3 regions of the Pseudomonas sp. AC355 genome follow, and region 3 is predicted to be linked to each of the others. Evidence: riboswitches for the same ligand, from Rfam matches in the RefSeq annotation. Region 3 holds a riboswitch; each other region holds the start of a gene.
The links. A riboswitch is a leader RNA that binds a small molecule or an ion and turns the genes downstream of it on or off. The one in region 3 is predicted to bind cobalamin.

Region 1: linked by a shared signal. The riboswitch ahead of cobO (cob(I)yrinic acid a,c-diamide adenosyltransferase) and the one ahead of ACZ0AI_RS06005 (ABC transporter substrate-binding protein) in region 3 are both predicted to bind cobalamin.
Region 2: linked by a shared signal. The riboswitch ahead of cobW (cobalamin biosynthesis protein CobW) and the one ahead of ACZ0AI_RS06005 (ABC transporter substrate-binding protein) in region 3 are both predicted to bind cobalamin.

The regions. Positions count from the first base shown of each region.
Region 1 is NZ_OZ409843.1:681,755-685,909, reverse strand. Features, by position in the region: gene ACZ0AI_RS03270 (cobyrinate a,c-diamide synthase) at 1-1,217, opposite strand, end outside; gene cobO (cob(I)yrinic acid a,c-diamide adenosyltransferase) at 1,217-1,852, opposite strand; cobalamin riboswitch at 2,000-2,231, opposite strand; gene ACZ0AI_RS03260 (C40 family peptidase) at 2,266-2,793, opposite strand; gene ACZ0AI_RS03255 (C40 family peptidase) at 2,931-3,563, opposite strand; gene ACZ0AI_RS03250 (NAD-dependent deacylase) at 3,609-4,155, opposite strand, start outside.
Region 2 is NZ_OZ409843.1:3,820,322-3,824,476, reverse strand. Features, by position in the region: gene cobN (cobaltochelatase subunit CobN) at 1-890, opposite strand, end outside; gene cobW (cobalamin biosynthesis protein CobW) at 931-1,980, opposite strand; cobalamin riboswitch at 2,079-2,258, opposite strand; gene ACZ0AI_RS17925 (hypothetical protein) at 2,705-3,274, opposite strand; gene ACZ0AI_RS17920 (hypothetical protein) at 3,267-4,155, opposite strand, start outside.
Region 3 is NZ_OZ409843.1:1,260,259-1,264,413, forward strand. Features, by position in the region: gene ACZ0AI_RS05995 (ABC transporter ATP-binding protein) at 1-508, opposite strand, end outside; gene ACZ0AI_RS06000 (FecCD family ABC transporter permease) at 505-1,539, opposite strand; gene ACZ0AI_RS06005 (ABC transporter substrate-binding protein) at 1,536-2,552, opposite strand; cobalamin riboswitch at 2,727-2,922, opposite strand; gene ACZ0AI_RS06010 (type B 50S ribosomal protein L31) at 3,203-3,463, shown strand; gene ykgO (type B 50S ribosomal protein L36) at 3,460-3,615, shown strand; gene ACZ0AI_RS06020 (DUF971 domain-containing protein) at 3,834-4,127, opposite strand; gene ACZ0AI_RS06025 (HEAT repeat domain-containing protein) at 4,124-4,155, opposite strand, start outside.

The sequences.
Region 1 (4,155 bases), 580 kb from region 3:
TCATTGGGGCACTCGCCACGAGCCAGTGGCTCCAACTCGGACTCGAGCCGCGAATGGTGGTAGCTGTGACCCCGCAACAGCCCCTCAGGCAGCGTTACGGCCTGCAGCGCGAGGGCGACCAGGCGCTTCTGCATCTGTGCATGGCCAGGCACCAACCCTGCTAACTCCGCCCGTTCGCCTGCCACGTCGCTCAGCGAGTCGAGCAGGTAAAGCATGCCACCGCACTCGGCGAGGATAGGCTTGCCGGCTTGCTGATGAGCGGTGATGGCCTCGATCATCGAACGGTTCGCGGCCAGCGCCTGCAGATTCAGCTCGGGATAACCACCGGGCAGATAAAGGCTGTCCACCTCGGGCAGGCTTTCATCGGTCAGCGGGCTGAAGAACGTCAGGGTCGCGCCCATCCGCTCCAGCAGATCGAGGTTGGCCTGATAGGTGAACGCGAAGGATGCATCGCGGGCTACGCCGATGCGTACGCCCTCCAGCAGCGGCAACGGCGCTGCAATCGGCGGGGCGGCGAAGGTCACAGGTGGCGGCAGGGTTACCGTCGCGGTCTGAGCCAGCGCATCGGCAGCGGTATCCAGGCGCACATCGAGGTCGGCGAGCTCGGCTGCCTGCACCAGGCCCAGGTGGCGGCTCGGCAATTCAATGGCGGCGCTGCGCGGCAGCGAGCCGTACCAGCGGATCGAAGCCGGCAGGCTATCGCGGATCAGATCGTTGTGACGCCCGGGATTGACGCGGTTGCCAAGCACGCCGGAGAACGGCAGATCCGGCTGATAGCTAGCAAGACCGACGGCCAGTGCGCCGAAGGTCTGGGCCATGGCGGAGCCATCGATCACGCCCAACACTGGTACGCCAAATCGGCGCGCGAGGTCGGCGGCGGATGGCGAGCCGTCGAACAGGCCCATCACGCCTTCGATGAGAATCAGATCGGCCTCGCCAGCAGCCTCCCACAACAAGCGACGGCTCTCGTCCTCGCCGACCATCCACAAGTCCAGCTGATAGACCGGATTGCCACTGGCACGGGAGAGGATCATCGGGTCGAGAAAATCAGGCCCGCACTTGAACACCCGCACCCGCTTCCCCTGCCGGGTGTGCAGGCGTGCCAGGGCCGCAGTGACGGTGGTTTTACCCTGCCCCGAGGCTGGAGCCGCGATCAACAGTGCAGGACAGTGACGCGGCGTGCGCTCACCCGCATCGGATGCAGACGCTGTAACGATCAAAACTCCACGCCTTTTTGTGCTTTTACGCCAGACTTGAAGGCATGCTTGACGAGCGTCATCTCGGTGACGGTATCGGCTGCTTCAAGCAGCGCTGGCGGCGCGCCACGGCCGGTCGCGACAACGTGCTGAAGCTCGGGGCGCGATTCGATATCACGCAGCACCACGTCCACATCCAGATAACCGTGCTTGAGGGCGATGTTCAATTCATCCAGCACCACCAAGGCGATCTGCGGGTCGTTCAGCAGTTGCCGGGCGACCTCCCAGGCCTGCACGGCTTTCTCGATATCGCGCTGCCGATTCTGGGTATCCCAGGTGTAGCCCTCGCCCATCACGTGATAGCTGACCTCATCGGGAAAGCGGCGGAAGAAATGCTCTTCGCCGGTGGCCATGCCGCCCTTGATGAACTGCACCACGCCGACCTTGAGACCATGTCCCAGCGCCCGGGCAACCATGCCGAACGCGGAGCTACTCTTGCCCTTGCCATTGCCGCTGTGCACCAGCAACAGGCCATACTCGTCCTGAGCCTGGGCGATCTTCTCGTCCATCAGGGCTTTCTTGCGAGCCATACGGGCGTTGTGCCGCGCGTCGCGCTCTGCTGATTCTCGGCTTGGGGATGGGGTCGATTCGCTCATGGGATCTCCTCAGCGCAGGGCCAATCGGCGCACGCAGGTGAAGCGCTCGGGCAGGAAACCGGGTTCATGCCGGACGATAAAGGAATCACACAGGAGTAGGCAGGAGCTGACCGGATCGATCACGCACCGGCCGCGCCCACCGCGCAACTCTGGAAAAAGCGACAGGCCGGTCTCCGGGCTTGCGAGCGCCGCGTTCATCAGAATGCGGCCACCGACGCAGCCTTCCCGTATCGGCGATACAGTGGCTGAAAGCGTGGCTTGGCTCGTTTACCGTTGCGGGGGCAGCGTCGGCATTGCCTGCTTGCTGGAGCAGCGGCGCACCGACTTCCCAGTTTCACCCTCGGCCAAAACCGAGGACACCTGAAGCAAGCGGCGAAGGGTAAGGATTGGCCGCCTCAGCGTCAATCGAAGACTCAGGGATGACTAGCCAACTCGACCGGAAAAACCCGCTTCGCTTCGATATAGGTACGCTGCCAGTAGCTGTTGGCGAGGCTGTCCAAGCGCACGGTGCCGCCCGAGGACGGTGCATGCACGAAGCGTCCTTCGCCGACGTAGATGCCAGCATGGCTAACCTGGCGGCCGCCACTGGTGGCAAAGAACACCAGATCACCACTGCGCAGGGCATCACGCCCTACGGTCGGCGCGCGCATGCTGATCAGTTCGCGCGTCGACCGCGGCAACTGGATGCCCGCCGCATCACGGTAGACGTAACCGATCAAGCCGCTGCAATCGAAACCGCTGGCTGGGGTATTGCCGCCGTAGCGGTAAGGCGTGCCGACAAGGCCCAATGCACGAAACAGTACATCGTCAGCGCCCCCCTGATAATTACCAGGTACAGGTGCTACGACAACGGGTTGCGGAGCAGGTACGGGTGCACGACTGGAGCACGCACTGAGCAGTGCTGTGAGCAGCAAGAGGGCGATGCGAATGGTGGCAGTCATGGACGGACGATCCCGGAGCCTGAATGCGCCCTACTCTGCTCCGTTCACAACTGCAGTGCAAGCTTTAGCTTTATGCTGCAGCCGCTTGAAAACTATCAAGATGTTGCCCGATCTGTGCAGATCGGACATTTACCACCTCAATGCTGAGACGCCAGGTGCTCGGTCGGCGCCATCGCCAGGACACGCTTGGCTTCGATGAAGGTACGTTTCCAGTAGCGGTCATCCAGGCTATCGATCCTCACGCCACCGCTGCGGCTGCTGGAGGAATGGATGAACTGATCATCGCCCAGATAGATACCGGCATGGCTGACGCGGCCACGACCTGCCGTGCTGAAGAACACCAGATCACCGGGCTCCAGCGCCTTGCGCTCGACCAGCGGCGCGTCGATGTTGATCATGTCGCGCGTCGAGCGCGGCAGCTCCATGCCAAGCTCTTCACGGAACAGGTAACCAATAAAACCGCTGCAATCGAAACCGGTTTTCACCGAGCTGCCCCCGAACCGGTAGCGGGTACCGATCAGCGAGAGGCCTTTTTCGAGAACACTGTCTGCAAGCTGTGGCAGCTCGTACGGTGCGTGGCCGGCAAAATCAGCGGCTGCATCGTCTTCAACGACATCGATCCGATCCAGAACAGGCGCTGCGACTACCGGCCGGGCAGGCAAAGAAGCCTGGGCTGGGGCATCGTTATGGGATTGCGGAGCATGGTTAGCGCAGGCGGCGAGAACCATCGTCAGTGCGAGAGGCACGAGGGGTGCGAAGCTTTTGCGCATGGGCACGACCGTGGCATGAAAAATGAACAGCCGCGACTATGCCCTCTAACGGGGCCATATGCAAATTCTATGACGATTAATGTGACTCAGTAGTTCCGGAAAAACATCTAAGGCCCTTTCTTCCAGCCTGAAGTCAACCAGATCGCTAACCTCGCTTTGCGACAAATTGACCTCCACCGTCACCCCACCAGACTGGCGAGTGCGCAGCAGCGGCTCGACTATATAAGGGAAGCTTGCGCTGGTGCCGACGCTGATCACCAGATCGAACCCTTTCTCCAACTGCGTATACAGACGACCGACGGCCTCCTCCGGCAGCATCTCACCGAAAAGCGTCACCGGCGGGCGCAGCACACCACCGCAACTGCCGCACAGAGGCGGCAACGGTTGTTGCAGATGCTTGACGAGTCCCTCGTCCACGCCGCCACAACTCTGGCAATGCAGCGGCGCCAACTCACCGTGAATTTCGATCAGTCGATCTGCCGGACTGCCAGCCAGGCGGTGGTAACCGTCGATGTTCTGAGTGAGCACCCAACATTCAGGCTTCAAGGCCTGCAACTCGGCAATCGCCTTGTGACCGGCGTTTGGCTGGGCG
Region 2 (4,155 bases), 2.6 Mb from region 3:
TCGCTGTCCAGCGCACAAAGCGCCTGCAGCACCGGCACGTCGCGACGGAACGGCCTTGCCTGGGGAGACTCCGGGTTGGATTGGGCGAAACCGGTGGTGTTGAGGATCACGCTCACGCCGGCTTCGTCCAGCCAATCCTCGACCTGCGCCAGGCAGGCCGCCTCCTTGAGGCTGGCCACGGCGATGGGCAACGGATTGAGGCCCTGAGCCTGCAGCCGCTGGCAGAAGGTGTCGACGAAAGCGGTGTTGGCTGCCTGCACATGGGTGCGGTAGAACAGCAGCGCGGCGACGGGTGCGTCCGGCTGCCAGCTGGCACGCCAATCCTGCAGCGACGCATTGCCCACGCGTGGGTGATACAGGCCAACCCGCGGCAGCGCTCGGGGAGGCTGCCAGCCATAGTCACGGCCCATATAGCGGTCGGCGATGCAGTTGAAGAACTGCCGCGCGTTATCCACACCGCCCTGGCGCAGGTACTGCCAGAGCCGCTCGGCATCTTCGGCGGTCACGTTGCCCAGCGCAGTGAGCTCGGGGTCGGGGTTATCACAGCCCGGCACCAGAATCAGTGTCTTGCCCTGCCCCGCCAGCTCCACTAGCCGCTGGATGCCATAGCGCCAATAGCTGACGCCGCCGTGTACGGAAATCACGATGACCTTGGCGTGTTGCAGCACCTTTTCGACGTAGAAATCCACCGAGGCGTTATTGCCCAACTGCGCCGGGCTGGCCAGCCGCAAGCTGGGATAATCCTCGGGCAGATGGCGAGCGACCTCGGCCAGCAGCGACAGGTGCGAATCACCGGTGCACAGCACCACCAGCTCGGCGGGGGTCTGGCCGAGGTCGGCGATGCTGTCGGCCGGCAGCGACTGGCCGGGCTGGGTGCGCAGGAGGTGCATATTCTCGCCTAAGGCACCGCCCGCTTGCGGGCGATCATGGTTATACCAGAGCCGCTTTCAGCTCAGCCGCGATGGCCGTGTGGTCGAGCTCCTGGCCGATCACGATCAGGCGGGTAACCCGCGCCTCATCGGCCTTCCAGGCGCGGTCGAAATGCTTGTCGAAACGCAGACCGACCCCTTGCAGAAGCAGACGCATGGGTTTGTTCGGCACGGCGACGAAACCCTTGATGCGCAGGATGCCATGTTTGCCCACGACGTCCTTCAGCGCGGCCAGCAGGCGGGCTTCATCGGCTTCCGGTAGTTCCACGTGGAACGAGTCGAACTCGTCGTGATCGTGGTCTTCGTCTTCATTGTCGTGGTGAGTCTTGCGACCCTCGATGTGCAGCTCTGTCTCGCTGTTCAGGCCCAGCAGCACATTGAGCGGCAGCGAACCCCCATGGGCTTCGACCACCTTGACCGCTGGCGGCAGCTCTTCGCCGACTTCGGCGCGCACCGCAGCCAGCGCGTCGGCATCGAGTAGATCGGCCTTGTTGAGGATGACCAGATCGGCGCTCGCCAGTTGGTCGGCGAACAGCTCGTGCAGGGGCGACTCGTGATCGAGGTTGGGATCGAGCTTGCGCTGGGCGTCGACCTGATCGGGGAAGGCAGCGAAAGTGCCGGCAGCCACTGCCGGGCTGTCGACCACGGTGATCACCGCATCGACGGTGCAGGCGTTGCGAATTTCCGGCCAGTTGAAGGCTTGGACCAACGGCTTGGGCAAGGCCAGACCGCTGGTTTCGATCAGGATGTGGTCGAGGTCGCCGCGACGCGCCACCAGCTCGCGCATCACCGGGAAGAACTCTTCCTGCACGGTGCAGCACAGGCAGCCATTAGCCAGTTCGAAGACACGGCCGTTGGCTTCTTCCTCGGTGCAGCCGATGGAGCATTGCTTGAGGATCTCACCGTCGATACCCAGTTCGCCGAACTCGTTGACGATCACCGCGATACGGCGGCCCTCGGCGTTTTCCAGCATGTGCCGCAGCAAGGTGGTCTTACCGGCACCGAGAAAGCCGGTGACGATGGTGACTGGAAGTTTGGCGAGCGTTTTCATGATTGGCCCTGCGTCTGAATGAACGGCGAGCGGGCAATGAGATGGCAGGCGCCAGCCGGGGCTGTCGCACAAGCACCACCGGATCACCCCGCCCGGTTGTCGAAAGCGTTATCGAGGCAGGTCTCCTGGCTCACAGGTCATGGCGCGTAGCCGGCCTTCCCGGTTTCCCAGTGGCGATTGGCGATGCGCTCGCTGCTTACAGTTGCGGGGGCAGCCACGGCTTGCCGTGTTCCCTCTTAGCTCCACACGAGTGGAGAACCTCGAAAACGAGAAGGCTACGCAGGCCTTAGCGGCCGGTCAATCGCGATTGACCGCTGACAGCTGTCATGATGAGCGACGCTACCGCATAACACGAGTGCCGCTCATGCTGCCCGCAACCACGACCAATACGCCGCTGCCTACCAAGAGTGGAAGCTGGTCTGTGCTGGGTCGGCGCGATTACCCCCAGGACATCTACCCATCTACTCAATCTGCTCATCCATAACCTGATTCGGCAGGTTCTGACTGTGGGTAACCTTGCCACGCTGGCGAGTAATGCCCATACGTTTGGGAGGCAGCACTGCACGCCCTTACGCATTCCGTTCGAGATAATCCCAGGCGCATTCGTCATCGGCGCTGTACGACGCCGAGCACAGTCACCTGTATAGACCACAAGCCCCCTAAAGTTCTGTACGAAAATTCGCTGCATACAGAACAATCACCGGAGAACCGGAAACCTGAACGCTCAGCGCCAGAAATGAGAACATCTATTGGGGTCATTTTGCGAAGGCGAACACGGCAGCAGACAACCTTGTTCTTTGAAACTCACTTTAATGTGAAGCGCCTCTCTGCCCGGTGTATCGAGTGAGTACTCACTCAAACAACTTTGCCCCTTAAGAAAACGAAATAAAAATAGATCGCCATTGGCAAAACGCAGGTTCAGATCCTGAGGCCCGTTCCAGCCCGACTTAGAGGGAATAAGAAATCGCCACCCCCCATCCCCCAGCGCCTCACCTTTTAAATCTAGCGAAGAATAATCTTCATCAACTTTCAGAGTTGGATAGGCCACCAAAAATATATATGTCCCTGCAACGCCAATATCCGAATCGATCACATTACGGCGAAAGGCACTACTCAAAGTAGGAGCATCGTCTTTGGCATAGTCATATTGCACTTCTAAGCTGCCCAGACTTTTACCTTTATCGAATTCTACGCTAGGTACCGTCGGCGTATATTCATGCGAGCGACATCCCGCCAGAAGAAGTAACAACACTACAAAGAACACTTGTTGAAAAAGAAATTTTGATTCACTCATCATAACATTCCATACAATCAAATGCGCCGCGACTGGCTATATCGATAGCCTGAGTATTGGGGTCAGCGGTCCGATAAACTCTTACGAACAGCTTCACCGCCCCACCCCTGACGATATGATGATCTTCATTAAGCGGCTCCATGCGCAAACCCTGCGAAGCGAAGTGACGAGTCATGGCAGACAATATGGAACTCCTTTCCATCCGTGTGTAAAGACGCGGCAGGAATTTTTTTCCTGAGAGCCCAAACGCTTCGACATTGACACCGAGCAACTTAAGCGGCCGATCTAAGGAAAATGCCAATGGGAGTTGATGACCGCTATAATAATACACACCACAATTACAGGGTGGCATCAATCGCAAATCATCGACAGGCAGCACTTTTATACCGGGATGGCCAGCGCGAAAGTTTCGCCAGGGCAATGGCTTTCCACTTTTGACCAAGCTCTGATAATAGTTCTGAAGGAACTTATAAAAGTCCGTCGATACTGGCTCTGGCTCCGTAGTTTTACCCAAACCTCGAAGATGCCATTGAGCGCCCACGCGGTACCATTCAAAATTCTTTTTCGTCCATTGGTACCTTGCATAAGGCTCGAACAGACCAAACTGCGAACCACGATCATATCTGCCTGTAGCGTCTAGGCGTCCCCCCTCAAGGCGAACCTCCTGACGGGCTTCTTCCAATGCCTTCTCGTCGGGCCAGATCATGCCAATCAGCCCTTTACCTGGCTCCATCAGAATGACGGCCCCATAGGCACTGCGTGACACGGCACGGCTGAGGTCTGGAGAAACCAACAGCAGGCCCTCATCGCCATATGGCGCAACGGAGTATTTACGCAGCTCACCTGTCGATGCGGACAATGCCAGGTCGAATTGAGGAAAT
Region 3 (4,155 bases):
GGTTGGTGGGCTCGTCGAGCAGCAGGATCTGCGGTTTCTGCGCCAGCGCCCGGGCGATGTGCACGCGCTGCCGTTCACCACCCGACAGGGTGCTCCAGGCTCGCTCCGGCATTTCGGCCATGTCCACGTCGGCCAGTGCCTGAACGACGATCCGTTCGTCCTCCGCCGACCAGGGCTGCAAGGCCGACAGCCAGGGCGTACGGCCCAGCTCGACGGCATCGCGCACCGTCACCGCATCACCGGTGTCGGCCTGTTGCTCGACGAATGCCAACTGGCGGGCGACATCGCGGCGACTCAGGCCACCTAGCGGCTTGCCCTGCAGGTGTACACGACCACTGCCCGGTGTGCGGATGCCGGACAGCAGCTTGAGCAAGGTCGACTTCCCCGAACCATTGGGACCGATCAGACCGAGCGTCTCGCCCTGGCGCAATTGCAGGTCGACGCCGGCGACGATCGCCCTTCCCTTCACCGACCAGCCCAAGTCGCTGCACTGCAGCACCGTACTCACCGCACCCGCCTCCCACGTACCAGAATCACCGCGAAGGCCGGCGCGCCGATCAACGCGGTGACCACGCCAATCGGCAGTACCTGCCCCTTGATCACCGTACGCGACAGCACGTCGGCGGCGATCAGGAACACCGCGCCGGTCAGGGCTGCGACCGGCACCAGCCGGCCATGCCGCACGCCGACCAGCAGCCGTGCAGCGTGAGGAATCACCAGGCCTACGAAACCGATGGAGCCGACGATCGACACCATCACCGCCGTGACCAGCGCCGCGCAGGCGATCAGCGTGGCCTGTACCCGGCGCACCGGTACGCCCAGCGACGCCGCCGATTCGGCACCGAAGGTGAAGGCATCCAGGGCGCGGGTATGCCAGGCCACCAGCAGCACCCCGGCCAGCGCCACGGGCACGGCCAGGGCGACATCGTGCCAGTTGACGCCGCTGAGGTTGCCGAGCAGCCAGAACATGATGCCCCGGGCCTGCTCGGCGCTGGCCGACTTGGTGATCAGGAACGAGGTCAGTGCATTGAACAACTGGGAGCCGGCGATGCCAGCGAGAATGATCTGCCCGGTGCCATTCAGCGCGCCGCCGCCCGCTGCCCGCGCCAGCAATGCGACCAGGCTGAAGGCGGCGATTGCGCCAATGAAGGCGCCCATCGAAAGCGACAGCATGCCCGCGCCGAGCCCCAGCAGCGCCACCGAAACCGCTCCGGTGGAAGCACCGGCGGAAATCCCCAACAAATAAGGATCGGCCAGTGGATTGCGCAGCAGCGCCTGCAGCACCACCCCACACACCGACAGCCCGGCGCCGCAACAGGCGGCGACCAGGGCGCGGGTCAGGCGGTAGTTCCAGACGATGCCCTCGTCGATCGGGTCGAGCACGAAGCCTGCCCCGAACAACTTGTTGGCCAGCACCTGGAAGACCACCGACAGCGGAATACGGGTCTCCCCCAGCGCCACACCGACGACCACCGCTACGGCCAGCAACAGCAGGCAGATGATGGTGAGCAGGAACAGGCGGGAGCCGCGAGCAATCATTTCTGCAGATCGAACCCGTCAACGGCCTTCGCCAGGGTTTCGATGCCGGTGACCATGCGCAGCGAAGCCTGCATGCCGTCAGCATCGAGAATCACGATGCGGCCGTTCTTCACGGCATCCATGTGCTTGGCGACCGGATCATTACGCAGGAATTCGAGTTTCTTCTCCACGTCGTCAGCCGGGAAACGGCGGCGATCCATGCGCGCGAGTACCAGCACGGTCGGGTTGGCCTTGGCCAGGGTTTCCCAGCCGACCGTCGGCCACTCTTCGCTGGACTCGACCACGTTGCGCAGGCCCAGCGACTTCATCATGGTGTCGGCGACGCCTTTCTGGCCGGCCATGTAGGGATCGAGATCCAGATCGGCGCTGGAGAACCAGAACGCAGCGGAGATTTGCTTGGCCTGACGCTGCCCGGCGTTGGCGACCGCTTTGCCGAGCCTGTCCTGCAGACTGGCGACCAGCTTGTCGCCCTCAGCCTGCACGTCGAAGATTTGCGCCAGTTGCTGCACGCTCTTGTACAGGCTGTCGATCTGGAAAGGCTGCAGGCGGGTACCGTCGGCACCGACCAGATTGTCCTTGCCCTCGCAGTCGGACGGCATGATGTAGGTGGGAATCTTCAGCTCGTGAAACTGCTCACGGGTGCCGACCACGCCCTGCTTGCCAACCATCCACTCGAACTGCACGGCCACCAGACCGGGGCGCTTGTTGATCACCGACTCGAAGCTCGGGTCATTGTCGGCCAGCCGCTCGACCTTGGCGTTCTGCGTCTCGAACTCGGGCAGCACGTTGCTGAACCACAGCGAGGTACCCACCAGGCGGTCGCCAAGCCCGAGGGAATAGAGAATTTCTGTGCCGGCTTGGCCGATGGTCACGGCGCTCTTGGGCGCAGCGGCGAAGCTCAGTTCATGGCCGCAGTTCTCGAGGGTCAGGGGATACTGAGTCGGGGCGGCGGCCAGCGCCATCGAAGACAGGCCAAGGGTGGCGGCCAGAACGGCAAAACGAGACACGGTCATGCGGGTGATCTCCCAATCAACAGATACGCATAAATGGCAGTGCGCAGGCTGGAGAACACATCACGCCAAGCGGCCATGGCCGCACCTGTCCCTAAGGAAGGTGATTACGGATGCCCCTCCCGGACACCCCGCCGGCTGGTTCGATTGCAGCGCCCGAGCAGGGCTGCACTGCAGCTGCTCAGACCTATGCCGGCAGGTCTCCTGACTGGTACGTCGTGGCAACGCTGCGGCCTTCCCGGATTCGAACCCAGTGACACTAATGCAACGATGCTCAGTACCTACAGTTGCGGGGGCAGTTCCGTTTGGCCACCAGAGGTGGCGACGGATTCCCTATTAATTCCTCGCGGAAACCGGCGGGCGGCATCTTAAACGATTAGGTCGCTCCCCTGCAGCGCTTCGCTGGAGTTTCTGCGCATTCATCCCAACAAGCCGGAAGCCAGTGCAGCACTTGTACGGCTAATTTCGGCGGCCATTATTGTTACAACATAACAATTTAGCAAGTCCAGTTCAGCGCTCATTTCAGCTTCTGATCTGGAAGATCCGAGGGCCGATTGAGGCCTGCGGGAAAAATCCAGATTCGGGCTTGAAATGAGAACAAAAATCAATAAGACTGAATATTGTTACTTTATAACGTATTTATTGGAGCACTTATGAAACCTGGTATCCACCCTGAATATCGCCCCGTTCTATTCCACGACGTCTCGGCTGACGCCTACTGGCTGATCGGCTCCACGGTCAGCACCGACAAGACCCGCGAGCACAGCGACGGCAACGTCTACCCCTACGTCACGCTCGATATTTCCAGCGCCTCGCACCCGATCTACACCGGCCAGCAGCGCCAGACTGCAAGCGAAGGACGAGTGGCCGGCTTCAACAAGCGCTTCGCCGGTTTTGCAGGAGCCCGCTCATGAAAGTGCTCGCGTCGCTGCGCACCGCCAAATTGCGCCACCGCGATTGCCAGATCGTCAAACGTCGTGGCCGCATCTACGTGATCTGCAAGACCGAGCCACGCTTCAAGTGCGTGCAAGGCCGGCCCAAACCGCAGCGCAAGAACAAGGGGTAAGTGCCTGCATCAGCCTCTCGGCGCGATCGCAGCCGTCTCTCCAAGTCCGCGGCGCGACAACCATTCGCCCGCAAGCGGGCTCCTACAGTATCGAGGCGTCTGCAAAATGGATGTTCAGCGCCATTTCGGTGGGAGCGCCGCCCTCGGCGCGAATGCGATTGCGGTCATCCCGCGGCTGGCGCCGTGACGACCTGGCCATGCGACAAGCCCGGCCAACTTCAACCTGCCACCTCCCCCAGCTCACGCAAATAGCTCCAGGGATAGATGCCGCGGTCGTGGCCATCGTCGAATACCAGTTGCAGCCCATAGCCCTGAGGGTGGACTGCCGTGATGCGGACGCCATCCGGTGCCACGTCGATGCGCTGCGCCAGCCGGGCCGCCCGGCATTTCGAGCACGGGCACCCGGCGCGCAGGCGCCCGTGAGCAAGCACCTGTACCTGCCCTTGCCCCCACTCCACGGTCAATGTCGCTTGCGTGGCACTGTTATGTATTGCGACGGGTGCCTGGTTCATGGCTTTTGCAGGCGCAACTGGCCGATGG